Regions from separate parts of the Sphingobacterium sp. NPDC055346 genome, predicted to be linked through region 1. Evidence: riboswitches for the same ligand, from Rfam matches in the RefSeq annotation. Region 1 holds a riboswitch; each other region holds the start of a gene.

Evidence for each region. Region 1 has a riboswitch for S-adenosylmethionine ahead of ACWICE_RS08085 (O-acetylhomoserine aminocarboxypropyltransferase/cysteine synthase family protein). Riboswitches for the same ligand answer to the same signal wherever they lie in the genome.
Region 2: another riboswitch for S-adenosylmethionine. It lies ahead of ACWICE_RS13955 (5-oxoprolinase); the one in region 1 lies ahead of ACWICE_RS08085 (O-acetylhomoserine aminocarboxypropyltransferase/cysteine synthase family protein).
Region 3: another riboswitch for S-adenosylmethionine. It lies ahead of metE (5-methyltetrahydropteroyltriglutamate--homocysteine S-methyltransferase); the one in region 1 lies ahead of ACWICE_RS08085 (O-acetylhomoserine aminocarboxypropyltransferase/cysteine synthase family protein).
Region 4: another riboswitch for S-adenosylmethionine. It lies ahead of ACWICE_RS18775 (methylenetetrahydrofolate reductase); the one in region 1 lies ahead of ACWICE_RS08085 (O-acetylhomoserine aminocarboxypropyltransferase/cysteine synthase family protein).

Annotation. Positions count from the first base shown of each region.
Region 1 is NZ_JBSHMI010000003.1:264,954-268,048, forward strand. Features, by position in the region: gene ACWICE_RS08080 (homoserine O-acetyltransferase family protein) at 1-590, opposite strand, end outside; gene ACWICE_RS08085 (O-acetylhomoserine aminocarboxypropyltransferase/cysteine synthase family protein) at 635-1,942, opposite strand; SAM riboswitch class I at 2,185-2,298, opposite strand; gene ACWICE_RS08090 (hypothetical protein) at 2,522-2,953, opposite strand; gene dapA (4-hydroxy-tetrahydrodipicolinate synthase) at 3,044-3,095, opposite strand, start outside.
Region 2 is NZ_JBSHMI010000006.1:240,473-243,567, reverse strand. Features, by position in the region: gene rpoN (RNA polymerase factor sigma-54) at 123-1,586, shown strand; SAM-I-IV-variant riboswitch at 1,635-1,729, shown strand; gene ACWICE_RS13955 (5-oxoprolinase) at 1,791-2,054, shown strand; gene ACWICE_RS13950 (DUF2891 domain-containing protein) at 2,192-3,095, opposite strand, start outside.
Region 3 is NZ_JBSHMI010000007.1:34,239-37,333, reverse strand. Features, by position in the region: gene ACWICE_RS14560 (sensor histidine kinase) at 1-743, shown strand, start outside; gene ACWICE_RS14555 (response regulator transcription factor) at 762-1,451, shown strand; SAM riboswitch class I at 1,687-1,785, shown strand; gene metE (5-methyltetrahydropteroyltriglutamate--homocysteine S-methyltransferase) at 1,861-3,095, shown strand, end outside.
Region 4 is NZ_JBSHMI010000011.1:35,190-38,284, reverse strand. Features, by position in the region: gene ACWICE_RS18790 (UvrD-helicase domain-containing protein) at 1-163, opposite strand, end outside; gene ACWICE_RS18785 (30S ribosomal protein S16) at 375-911, shown strand; gene rimM (ribosome maturation factor RimM) at 1,046-1,573, shown strand; SAM riboswitch class I at 1,753-1,853, shown strand; gene ACWICE_RS18775 (methylenetetrahydrofolate reductase) at 1,901-2,857, shown strand.

The DNA.
Region 1 (3,095 bases):
AATCCGTTCAATCCAGCATCATCCCTTTGCTCTTTAAAGCTGGAATCTGCTTCGATCGCAAGCCTTTGGCTTTCATTGAATGCGATTCCCCACGGTGAGAAAAACGCATTTGTTCCGATAGCAATCAGATTATGGATCTTTATGGTTTTGGATACCGTCCATTCCAAAGCTTGTTGACCGCCTAGAGATCCTCCAATCAAGGTGTTGATTTCTTGGATCCCTAGATGATCAGCTAATAGTCCATGTGCTTTAACAATATCTCTGATCGTGAACTGAGGAAAGTCCGAATAATAGGGTAGGTTGGTGTCAGGGTCAATGGATAGGGGATTCGTCGTCCCATAATGTGAGCCCAGTACATTGGCACAGATAATGAAATAATCCTTATCGTTGAATAACTCATTTTCGCCAAATAATCCTGGCCACCAGTCAAAAACATCTGAATTTGCAGTCAATGCATGACATACCCAAATTACATTGGATTTATCCTCATTTAGCTTTCCATAGCTATGGTAGGCTATCTGTAGGTTTGCCAGTTTTTTACCACTCTCTAATTCGAAGTCTTGGCTATATCCGAAAGTCTTTACACTCATTCTCTTTAATTATCTTCCTCCTAAAAAATCAGTTAAGCCCCCACTTACTTGATTTTGTCAAATGCTTGTGTTAAGTCTGCTTTAATATCGTCGATGTGCTCGATACCCACCGAAAGTCTCAATTGACCTGGAGCAACTCCAGCTGCTTTCTGCGCCTCTGCACTCAATTGTTGGTGTGTCGTTGCAGCAGGATGGATAATCAGGGATTTCGCATCTCCTACGTTCGCCAAATGGCTGATCAATTCCAAAGAGTCAATGAACTCATTCGCCTTATCAACTCCACCTTTGATGGTAAAGGATAATACCGCACCATATCCGTTTTTCAGATATTTTTGTGCATTCTGATGGTATGGGTGGTTTTTCAATCCTGGGTAGCTTACTTGCTCTACTTGTGGATGTGCTTCCAACCATTGTGCGATTTCCAAGGTATTGTCAACATGGCGTTGAACACGAAGAGACAAGGTCTCCAGACCTTGTACCAAAAGCCATGAATTGAATGGAGATAGGGCAGGGCCGAAATCTCTTAATCCTTCAACGCGAGCGCGGATAGCAAATTGAATGTTCCCAAACGGTCCGCCTTCACCGAATACATCCGAGAATACTAAACCATGGTAACCTTCAGAAGGCTCTGAGAATTGTTTGAATTTACCATTTCCCCAGTTGTAGTTACCGCCATCGATAATCACACCACCAATACTCGTTCCGTGACCACCGATCCATTTTGTTGCCGATTCTACAACCACATTGGCGCCATGCTCCAATGGTTTGAACAGATAACCGCCAGCACCAAAAGTGTTGTCCACGATCAATGGTAGGTCATGTTTCTTGGCAACCGATGCGATACGCTCGAAATCAGGAATATTGTAACTCGGATTCCCAATCGTTTCTACATAGATCGCTTTAGTTTTATCGTCGATCAAGGCTTCAATTTTATCTGCATCCGAATCTTCAGCAAATCTTGCCTCAATGCCTAATCGCTTAAAAGAAACCTTGAACTGGTTATAGGTACCTCCGTAAAGATTTGATCCTGAAACAAAGTTTTCACCTGCCTCGAGGATATTGGTCAAGGCCAAGAATTGTGCTGCCTGACCAGAAGACACAGCTACAGCTGCCACACCACCTTCTAATGCCGCGATACGTTTTTCAAAAACATCCGTAGTTGGATTCATGATCCGCGTATAGATATTTCCAAATTGCTTAAGGGCAAATAAATTCGCGCCATGTTCCGCATTTTCGAAAACATAGGAGGTAGTCTGATATATAGGTAATGCTCTGGATCCAGTTGTAGGGTCTACATCTTGACCTGCGTGCACTTGTAGTGTTTCAAATTTAAGATTTTTGTTGTCTGCCATTTTTATGTTGATTATTGATGTTAGTAAATTGAATATATGATTTCCTTTCTTGCTATGCTATTGGTCGTCTGTACTCTATTATTTTTGCACTTTTTCCTCGTGCTCAAACATAGTGACGACTATCGCATTCGGGTAATGCAAATAATACAGCTGGAAATAAATTGAATGTTGAGATCTGTTGCTGGTTTTCCAACAAGATACACTAATTCCGATTTTGAAAATTTTGAAGTCATAGTCTATTTCATTTATATGCTCCTGGGCTTTATTGCCTCGGACAGGAATTGGCACCTTTTCAATCCTTATTGAAGGTTGCCAGTGGGTCATTGAGCCAGTCTCTCGCCACTTCTTTATAAATCAAGACCATCTTTTTAGAGAGGTAATGATTAGCGTACCACTATCGAAGTACTCCGCAAATATAGTTCACGAAATTTAATTTTGCAATCTTTTTCTGAAAAGTTTATTCTTTGGCAGATCCCATTACCACTTTTCCCTATAAAGACCAGGGCTTCAACCTTTGTTAGTCCCTTCTCTAACGTCGGTTGAAGCCCCAATATTTTTCTGATATATATTTCCGATCAACTAAAAGGTAGTTGTCTTCGCATCACGCATTTGAATGATTTTGTCTACCACGTAGCGTGTATTCCCACGCCATGGTAATACGCCATGATATTCCTTATAATGAAGGTCAAAGGCTTTCCCGCTATTTAGTTCCAAGATATGGAAAACTGAGTCGTTTTCAATGGAGAATTCAAATTCATTGCTCGAAAGACCGGTCCCGGTCTTTTGCGAACGGATCCCCTCTTGGATCAGCTTTCCTTCGTAGGTCTTAAATAAATTTCCCTTTTTTACCGCATAATTCAAAACGCCAGATTTAACGCCTTCTCCAAATACAAAATAATATTTGAAATAAACAAATCCAGCAAAAGCCAGAAATAGAATAAGTAAAAACCAGCTGATGAATTTCTTGAACTTTGAACCTTTAGTGCTAGGTTGTGGGTTAGTTGTTTCCATTTTTTTTGATTCAGTTTCTATTTGGTAACAAAAAGAATACCTAAAAATAAAAAAGGTTGGCGAATTTCCATTGCCAACCTTATATTTTTTTTAACCTAGTAGCTGCATCTCTGCATCGATTGCTTCCTTGGTCTTGTCACTT
Region 2 (3,095 bases), on a different contig from region 1:
AACTAGGCTGTTTTTCCGAGACTTATAATAGCAAAAACTGTTCCTAAATTCTCTTTTGTTTACAACAATTTTATCTTATTGAATATTATTCCCTATTTTTACCTGACTTATTTATCGGGGACATGTTAAAGCAAACACTACAACAAAAATTATTACAGAAACTTTCACCGCAACAAATTCAATTCATAAAATTGCTTCAGGTACCTACTGTATCATTAGATGCCCGTATCAAAGAAGAACTTGAAGAGAATCCAGCCTTGGAAGATGGTAGTTTGACCAACATGAACGACCCTGTCGAAGAATACCCAGACAAAGATCCGGATGACGACTTCAACATGGAAGACAATAGCTATGATGACGAATTCAGCGTAGATGAATATATCCAGGAAGACGACTATAAAGATTACGGTGGAGGTTATGACCATGATGATGAGGATGGTAAAAAAGAAATCCCTATCGCAGTCCAAGACTCCTTCTTTGAAAATCTTCAAAATCAGCTTGACTTACTTGCCCTTTCTGATAAAGATTATGTACTAGGCCAACAAATCATCGGTTCCTTGGATGATGATGGTTATCTGCGCCGACCTATCCTTTCTCTGATCGACGACCTAGCCTTTTCCCAAAATGTCATCGTTGAAGAAGATGAGGTTGAAGAGATGCTGAAAATTGTTCAAACCTTTGACCCAGCGGGAATTGGCGCCAGAAATCTTCAGGAATGCTTGAGCATACAACTTCGTAAGAAAGATCAAAATAATCCAATAATTCAACAGGCCCAATTGGTTGTAGAGAACTACTTGGATGAATTCACCAAAAAACATTACGATAAAATCGAAAAGCAATTGGGAGTAAACTCCGAAGAGCTTAAAGAAATTGTAAACGAAATCTTAAAACTGAATCCTAAACCAGGCGATTCAGGAGCTGTTGCTGGTAAGCAATTGCAGATTATTCCAGATTTCCATATCTCCAACAACGACGGTGTCCTGCACCTGACCTTAAATGGCAGGAACGCACCAGAGCTTCGTGTGTCCCGCTCCTACCAGGAAATGTTTGAACATTACGAAAAAGCCGAAAAGAACGACAAGAAAATGCGTGAGGCCGTTCAGTTTGTTAAACAGAAACTGGACTCTGCAAAATGGTTTATCGACGCCATCAAACAAAGACAGCAGACTTTGTTGAAAACTATGAATGCCATTATGGAATATCAATATGACTATTTCTTAACAGGTGATGACAGAATGCTGAAACCTATGATCTTGAAGGATATTGCCGACAAGATCGAAATGGACATTTCAACGGTTTCCCGTGTTGCGAATTCCAAGTATGTCCAAACCGAATTTGGCACTTTCCTTTTAAAATCTTTCTTCTCTGAAGCCATTCAGACTGAGTCCGGTGAAGAGGTTTCCAACAAGGAAGTCAAGAAAATCTTGGAAGAATGCATCGCCAATGAGGATAAGAGAAAACCTCTGGCAGATGAGAAACTAACAGAGATTTTAAAAGAAAAAGGCTATTCCATTGCCCGTAGGACAGTTGCAAAATATCGCGAGGCAATGAATATCCCTGTTGCCCGCCTGAGAAAAGAATTATAGAAAATTTTTATTTGACACTTGCATATTAAAATATAATCTACTAAGTTTGTAGAGTATTCAGAATTGCAGATGCAATACCAACCGAGTGACAGACACCGCGGTGGTAAATCGATACGGGCAACAAGCCAAAATAAACGAATATTGCAAAGTCTTTTAAGACGCCTCTGAATGCAATTATGGTTAAACCCTTTAAACATTAATTGTATGTCGAACACAACAAAACCCTTACACCAGCACCTAGTGGAGAAATTCCACCACTATTCCACCAACGAATTAGTTGTATTGAACAATGATTTGGTAAAATCCAATTGGGGAGCAAACAAAACAGCTTTTAGGACTGCTTTGATTTCCGCACTGTCCAATCGCGGAATCGATCTGTCAGCCATCATCAGTACGGAAGACGGCTTTACCCAGATCCAAAGTGTCCCAGTGAAACTATCTGAAAATAAATTAATTCCTTTATGTTAAGTTAGGAGATTTGAGATCTGAGATCTGAGATGTGAGATATAAAGGTTAATACCTTTATATCTCACATCTCAATACTTTAAAAATGAGTCAGTACGGTTAATATCCCAATACTCATATCTCCCATCTCAGTACTATCCCTAAAACCTCCCTATCGCGTACAGCGCGAAAGTCCCTAACCAATGGCTTCCCATATAGTCGTCTTCAGCACTTAAGTTAGCTATGGAGAAGTTAAAATGTTCTATAGCATTGCCTTTTAAATGCTTCAAACTTCCATCGATTTTACTGATGCCGGAAAGACATGCTGCTCGGCTATAATTCAAACCATCCAAATGAACCAATTTACCGTCCGTCCTATCCTTAACTATTGCGGGTTTCAATTCGAAGGAAGGGTCAAACAATCCTGGCATAAATCCTTTCAACCACGTTAAATACTCATTCTTTTCCATCAATTTACTCATCAAATAAGCTTCTTCTAAACATGGGGAAAGAAAATCATATCCACTCGGTTCATAGGCCAGATCACAATTCTTATCGTTTTGGAACAAACGCAATGAGTTTTCTTGAATGGATTTCTTAAAGGCCTCATCCCCTACGGAATTGGCATAATCCAAAGAAAGCGATAAACTAAAGGCTGAATTATCATGTTGTCCCGCCCTAATTGGGTATACCAATTTTGGGAGATATTCGATATATCGCTTGACCAACAGATCCACTAATGGCTGTAAAGCCACTTTCCAGCGCTGCCCATCCTCATCTTCCCAATTTGCCAGTTCTTCTTGCAACTTGAACAGCCAAGCCCAACCATAAGTCCTTTCAAACCCTAAATTGTTCTTGTCATTGAAAAAAGCAATTTCAGTTTGCACATTCTCAGGCGTAATATGGCTATTCAACACTTTCCTCATATTCCCTTCTTTATCTAGTTCAGGAAATGCCTTCAGCAATTTTATTACTGACCAATAACCATGAACAGAGGAATGCCAGTCAAAACATCCATAAAAGACAGGCCGAAGGGATTTGGGCGATTTAAGATCAGCTCCTGAC
Region 3 (3,095 bases), on a different contig from region 1:
ATACCTTGAGCATCATCTTCAAACAGAAGAAGATGTCGGAGATGAAAACCGACTTCATCAACAACATGACCCACGAGTTCAAGACGCCGGTAGCCACCATCATGATCGCCAGTGAATCCTTACGTGACCCTGAGATTTCCGCCGATGGCAAGCGTGTCAACAAATTGGCAAACATTATCTACGATGAGAATGTCCGTTTAGGCTCGCATATCGAACGCGTCCTGAACATTGCCCGTCTGGAGAAAGAAAACCTAAAGATCGAGCGCACCAATGTGCACATCAACTCCTTGGCCAACGCAGTCTTGGAGAGCATGCGACTACAGATGGACAAGGCAGAAGGCACCTTGAATATTGACATTTCAGCAGGCAATGATTTAGTGGTGGGCGATGAACTTCACCTTTCCAATGTGATGTTCAACCTGGTCGACAATGCAATTAAATACTCTCAAGAAAAACCAGAAATCACTTTTAAGACTTTTAATAGAGGGAACAGTATCGTAATATCAGTTGCAGACAAGGGAATGGGAATGACCAAGGACCAACAAGAAAAGATATTTGACCAGTTCTATCGCATACCTACGGGAAATATCCACAACGTGAAAGGCTTCGGTCTAGGGCTAAGCTATGTTAACGATATCATCAAAAGACTGAACGGAAAAATCTCCGTAAAAAGCGAAAAAGATAAAGGCACACAATTTGAAGTAACTCTTCCTTTAAAGGACGCATCCAAGGAAGTAGCATAACATAAGAAAGAGAAAAGTATGAATCAAAAGATATTATTAGCAGAAGATGATCCTAATTTGGGCGAATTACTGAAGGATTATCTTGAATTAAAAGGAAAATTTGACGTTGTGCTCTGTACAGATGGTCAAGAAGGAATGGATGCCTTCCGAAAGGAAGAATTCGACCTTTGCATCCTGGATGTCATGATGCCCAAAAAAGATGGCTTCTCCCTTGGAAAGGATATCCGCAAGATCAATCAGACGGTCCCTATCATCTATGCTACTGCAAAAGGCATGATGGAGGACAAAACCCAGGCCTTCGAACTAGGTGGTGACGACTATATCACCAAGCCTTTCCGTGTTGAAGAACTTTTATTGAGAATAAATGCGCTATTAAAGAGAGCTTCCAAGGACAAAGAAGAAGAAGTATCAGACAAGTTTGAGATCGGCGATTATTTCTTCGATTACACCAGTCAGATTATCTCCTACAAAGGTCAACAGCAGAAACTGTCTACCAAGGAGGCCGAGTTGCTTCGTTTGCTTTGCTTAAAGAAAAATGATGTCCTGACCCGCGAAGAAGCCCTGATCAAAATATGGCATGACGACAATTACTTTACCGGCCGAAGCATGGACGTATTCCTGAGTAAACTGAGGAAATACCTCAAAGAAGATCCAAACGTGGAAATCGTCAATGTGCATGGTAAAGGATATAAATTGTTGGTTAGCTAAAAAGACTTGAGACAATAGACATAAGACAGTAGACAGAAAATATGGGATAAATATCTGTCCAATTTCATGTCCTAAAGATAAAAATATTATTACCATAAGAAAGGGGAATAGTTTACACTATTCCCCTTTCTTATGGTTGTTTAAGGACCTCAGCTTTTCTATTGTCTTGTGTCTTTTGTCTGATAGTCTAAAGATTTTCCTTGGAAAATAAAAATCTTATCCATATCTTAGCCGACGCTTATAGAGAAAGGCAGAGGGACTAGACCCGATGAAGCCTTAGCAACCTGTCTCTTGACAAGGTGCTACATTCTACCCCGATTGGGAAAGATAAGCTGGTTACAGGAATCCTAGGTAGCCTTCTCTTAGCAAAAAGACTTATTGGAATTTATTTAATTTAGTAGAGAACTATATGCTATTAACAAACAATTTAGGCTACCCACGTGTGGGTGCTTTCCGTGAACTGAAGAAAGCTAACGAAGCTTACTGGGCAAAGAAAATCAGCGCGGAAGAATTATTGCAGGCTGGACTTAAAATCCGTGAAAGCAATTGGAAGACTCAAAAAGATGCAGGTATCGAATTGATCCCATCGAATGATTTCTCATTCTATGACCAAGTCCTAGACTTATCTTTAACTGTTGGAGCTATTCCCGCTCGTTACAACTCCCTTTTGAACAAAATCGATCGCCAATATAACCTAGACTTATATTTTGCGATGGCTCGTGGTTTCCAAGAAGGTGGCGTTGATGTAACTGCCATGGAAATGACCAAGTGGTTTGATACAAACTACCACTATATCGTTCCTGAATTCGTGAAAGATCAAGAATTCAAACTGACTTCAGAAAAATTCCTAAGTGAATACAATGAAGCAAAACAATCAGGTATCGAAACTAAACCTGTCCTGATTGGCCCTATCACTTACTTATTGTTAGGTAAAGAAAAAGAAGCTGATTTTAACCGTATCGATCTAATCGACAGATTACTTCCAGTATACGAAGAGATCTTGGCTAAACTTGCTGATGCTGGCGCTAAATACGTGCAGATCGATGAGCCTTTCTTGGCTTTAGATATCGATGATGCTACCAAAGCTCTTTACGGAAAAGTATTCGAAAAGTTAGCTGCAGCTGCCAAAGGCATCAAATTAATCGTTGCTACATACTTCGAGGCATTAGGAAACAACGAAGACATTGCTGTTAACCTTCCTGTGCATGCGTTACACCTAGACTTAGTTCGTGGTGAAAACCAACTTGACACTATATTATCCAAAGTTCCTGCTTCCCTAACCCTTTCATTAGGTGTTGTTGAAGGCCGTAACATTTGGAAAAACGACTACGAAAACTCATTGAAAAAAATCAAACAAGCTGTTGATGCTTTAGGAAAAGACCGTGTATGGATCGCTCCTTCCTCATCTTTATTGCATGTTCCTTTTGATTTGGACAATGAGAACAATGAAGAGTCCCTACCTGCTGAGGTTAAAAACTGGTTAGCATTCGCTAAACAAAAATTAGCTGAGGTAAAAGACCTTGCAGTATTGGCTGAAGGTGAAGTTGATGCTGAAACACAAAAACGTTTCGAAGCAAACAAAGAAGCTGCTGAAAGCCGCCGTACTTCTCCATTAATCCACAGACCAGAGGTTAAAAACCGCGT
Region 4 (3,095 bases), on a different contig from region 1:
CTTTCATTTCGGCCGTGGCCTTGTTGGTGAAGGTAACGGCAAGGATTTCCCGATAGCTGCTTTCTTTTGATAGCAACAGGGTCAGGTAATGTACGGTGAGAGAAAATGTTTTTCCAGATCCAGCGGAAGCTTTTACAATCCTTAAAGGAGCAATTCTTTGCATAAGATGTCAATGGTTTGAAGTATCTGAATATCGGTATTATTGGGAGATTACTCAAATCTTTTTCAAGATTATAGCTCGGAAGGAGTACATATTTTACAGGTAAAACAGCTTTAAATTCTCTATTGTATTAATTGATAATACTTTGTATCTTTGCGTCCCCTCCTGCATGAAGCAACGGGGGATATGTTGAATACATAAATAAAGAAAAAACATGGCAACTAAAATCAGATTGCAGAGACACGGTAAAAAAGGAAAACCTTTTTACCACGTAGTAGTAGCAGACGGCCGTTCACCACGTGATGGTAAGTTCATCGAGCGTTTAGGTTCTTACAACCCAAACACTAACCCAGCAACTATCGTTTTGGATTTCGAAAAAGCGTTAGACTGGATGAACAAAGGTGCCCAACCTACTGACACAGTTCGCGCTATCCTTTCTTACAAAGGTGTTTTATACAAAAAACACTTACAAGGCGGTGTGAAAAAAGGAGCTTTTGATGAAGCTAAAGCTGAAGAACTTTTCACTAAATGGGCTGAAGGTAAAGATGCTCAAATCGAAGGAAAGAAATCAGGCTTAGCGAAATCTAAGGATGAAACTAAGAAAGCTGCTTTAGCTGCTGAAGCTAAGAAAAAAGAAGACAGAGCTGCTGCTATCGCTGCTAAAAACGCTCCTGTTGCTGAAGAAACAGCTACAGAAGAAGCAGAAGAAGCTGCTGATGCTACTGAAAACATTGAAGAAACTGAAGGATAATCTCTTCATAAAGTATTCAAAATGGCCGGATCATTCTATGAACCGGCTTTTTTGTTCCCATTTTATCTTGTTTTTACATCCCTAAAATCCCAACAGAAAAAGAATTCCGTATTTTTGGAAATTAATTTGTGAATATGACGAAAGATCAATGTTTTTATATCGGTTATGTCAGTAAAACCCGAGGATTGAAGGGTGAACTGCAACTGTTTTTTGAATTTGATAACTATATGGACCTTGATCTGGATGTAGTTTTCTTGGAGATGGACAAGAAATTGGTGCCATTCTTTGTAGAAAAGGTCAAGTTTCACAATAACAGCACAGCTTATGTCAATTTTGAAGATGTTGACCATATTGACAAAGCCCAACCTTTATTGAGAAAGCAGATCTACCTGCCAAACGATAAAATGCCGGAACGCGATCCCGATGATTTTACCTATCATGATCTAGTAGGTTATACCGCTATTGAGGAAGATGAAGGCGAATTGGGCGAAATTACCCATGTCCAAGAGATGCCACAGCAATTTATCGCAACCGTAGATATCGATGGCCGAGACGCCATGTTTCCCCTAAACGAGGACTTCATCGTCGGCATAGACCCCGAGGAAAAGATTATCGTTCTGAACCTACCTGAGGGTTTGATCGATATGTACCTAGAAGATTAATAAGATATTTTGAAAAGAGAATGGGCGTGTCAATCACGCCCATTTTTTATGATGATACCTTCTTCCATTCATTTATATGTCCCGTCCATCCAACCCTGATTCCTTCTGATTCAATGCCATCCGCAAAGTTTTTTCTTGAAACATTTTGAGATTACCTTGCTATTGACGATATTAGCCCTCGCTTATAGAGAAAGGCAGAGGGACTAGACCCGCTGAAGCCTTAGCAACCTGACACCAGTCAAGGTGCTACATTCTACCCCCAAAATGGGAAAGATAAGCCAAAGAATCAGTGTTCACTGTGTTCTCTCTAAGCCTTAATATATTTTTATGAAAATCGTAGATCACATCAAGAACGCGAAAGGCAAGACCTTATATTCTTTTGAGCTGTTACCTCCTGCTAAGGGGCAGGGTATCCAAAGTATCTTCCAAACGATGGATGAACTGATGGAATTCAAACCTCCCTTTATCGATGTGACGTACCACCGTGAGGACTACCTGTACAAACAACATGCTAACGGATTGTTGGAAAGGGTGTCCTATAGAAAAAGACCCGGTACGGTAGCCATCTGTGCTGCCATCATGAGTAAATATAAAGTCGATGCGGTTCCGCATCTGATCTGCGGTGGTTTCACCAAAGAAGAAACTGAAAACGCACTTATCGACCTGAATTTCTTAGGTATCGATAATGTATTGGTGCTGAGAGGTGATGCCAGAAAAGGAGATGCCGACTTTATTCCGACCGCTGGAGGACATGCTTATGCAACCGACCTATTGAGACAAGTGGTGGATATGAACGAAGGTTCTTACCTACATGAAGATATAGGCTCATCCGAAAAGACTAATTTCTGTATCGGGGTTGCCGGATACCCCGAGAAGCATTTTGAATCACCTAATTTCAACACCGATTTTAAATGGTTGAAGAAAAAGGTGGAAATGGGAGCTGAATTTATCGTTACCCAAATGTTTTTTAATGTAGAAAAATATAAGGAATTTGTGACGAAGTGTAGGGAAAATGATATTCATGTTCCTATTATTCCAGGACTTAAGCCGTTAACAACCAAAAAGCAATTGATTACCCTTCCTCGGATTTTCCACTTAGATATTCCAGAGGACCTGAGTGATGCCGTGGAATCCTGTAAAACCAATGCGGATGTTAGGCGAGTTGGCGAAGAATGGCTAGTACAGCAATGTAAGGAACTAATAGACTTTGGAGTACCAGTACTGCATTTCTACACCATGAGTAATCCTGGACCTACTAAAAATATCGTTGAAAAATTAGTGTAATTAAATTGACTAACTCTAAAATAAGAACAAAGGGCGAATGATTTCATTCGCCTTTTGTCGTTTATCATGAGGAGAGTTTTTTAACTAATATTCCAGTCTCATACGAGACAGCTTCGAGACAGCTTCGAGAATGCCTTGGATAAAATTTTATTCATTTTGCGAGTTTTCGGAATGTGGGTAAAACAAATCCAAATAAAGCTCCTGAAAATCCAGTAATGATAAGGCCTTTTTGGAAGAA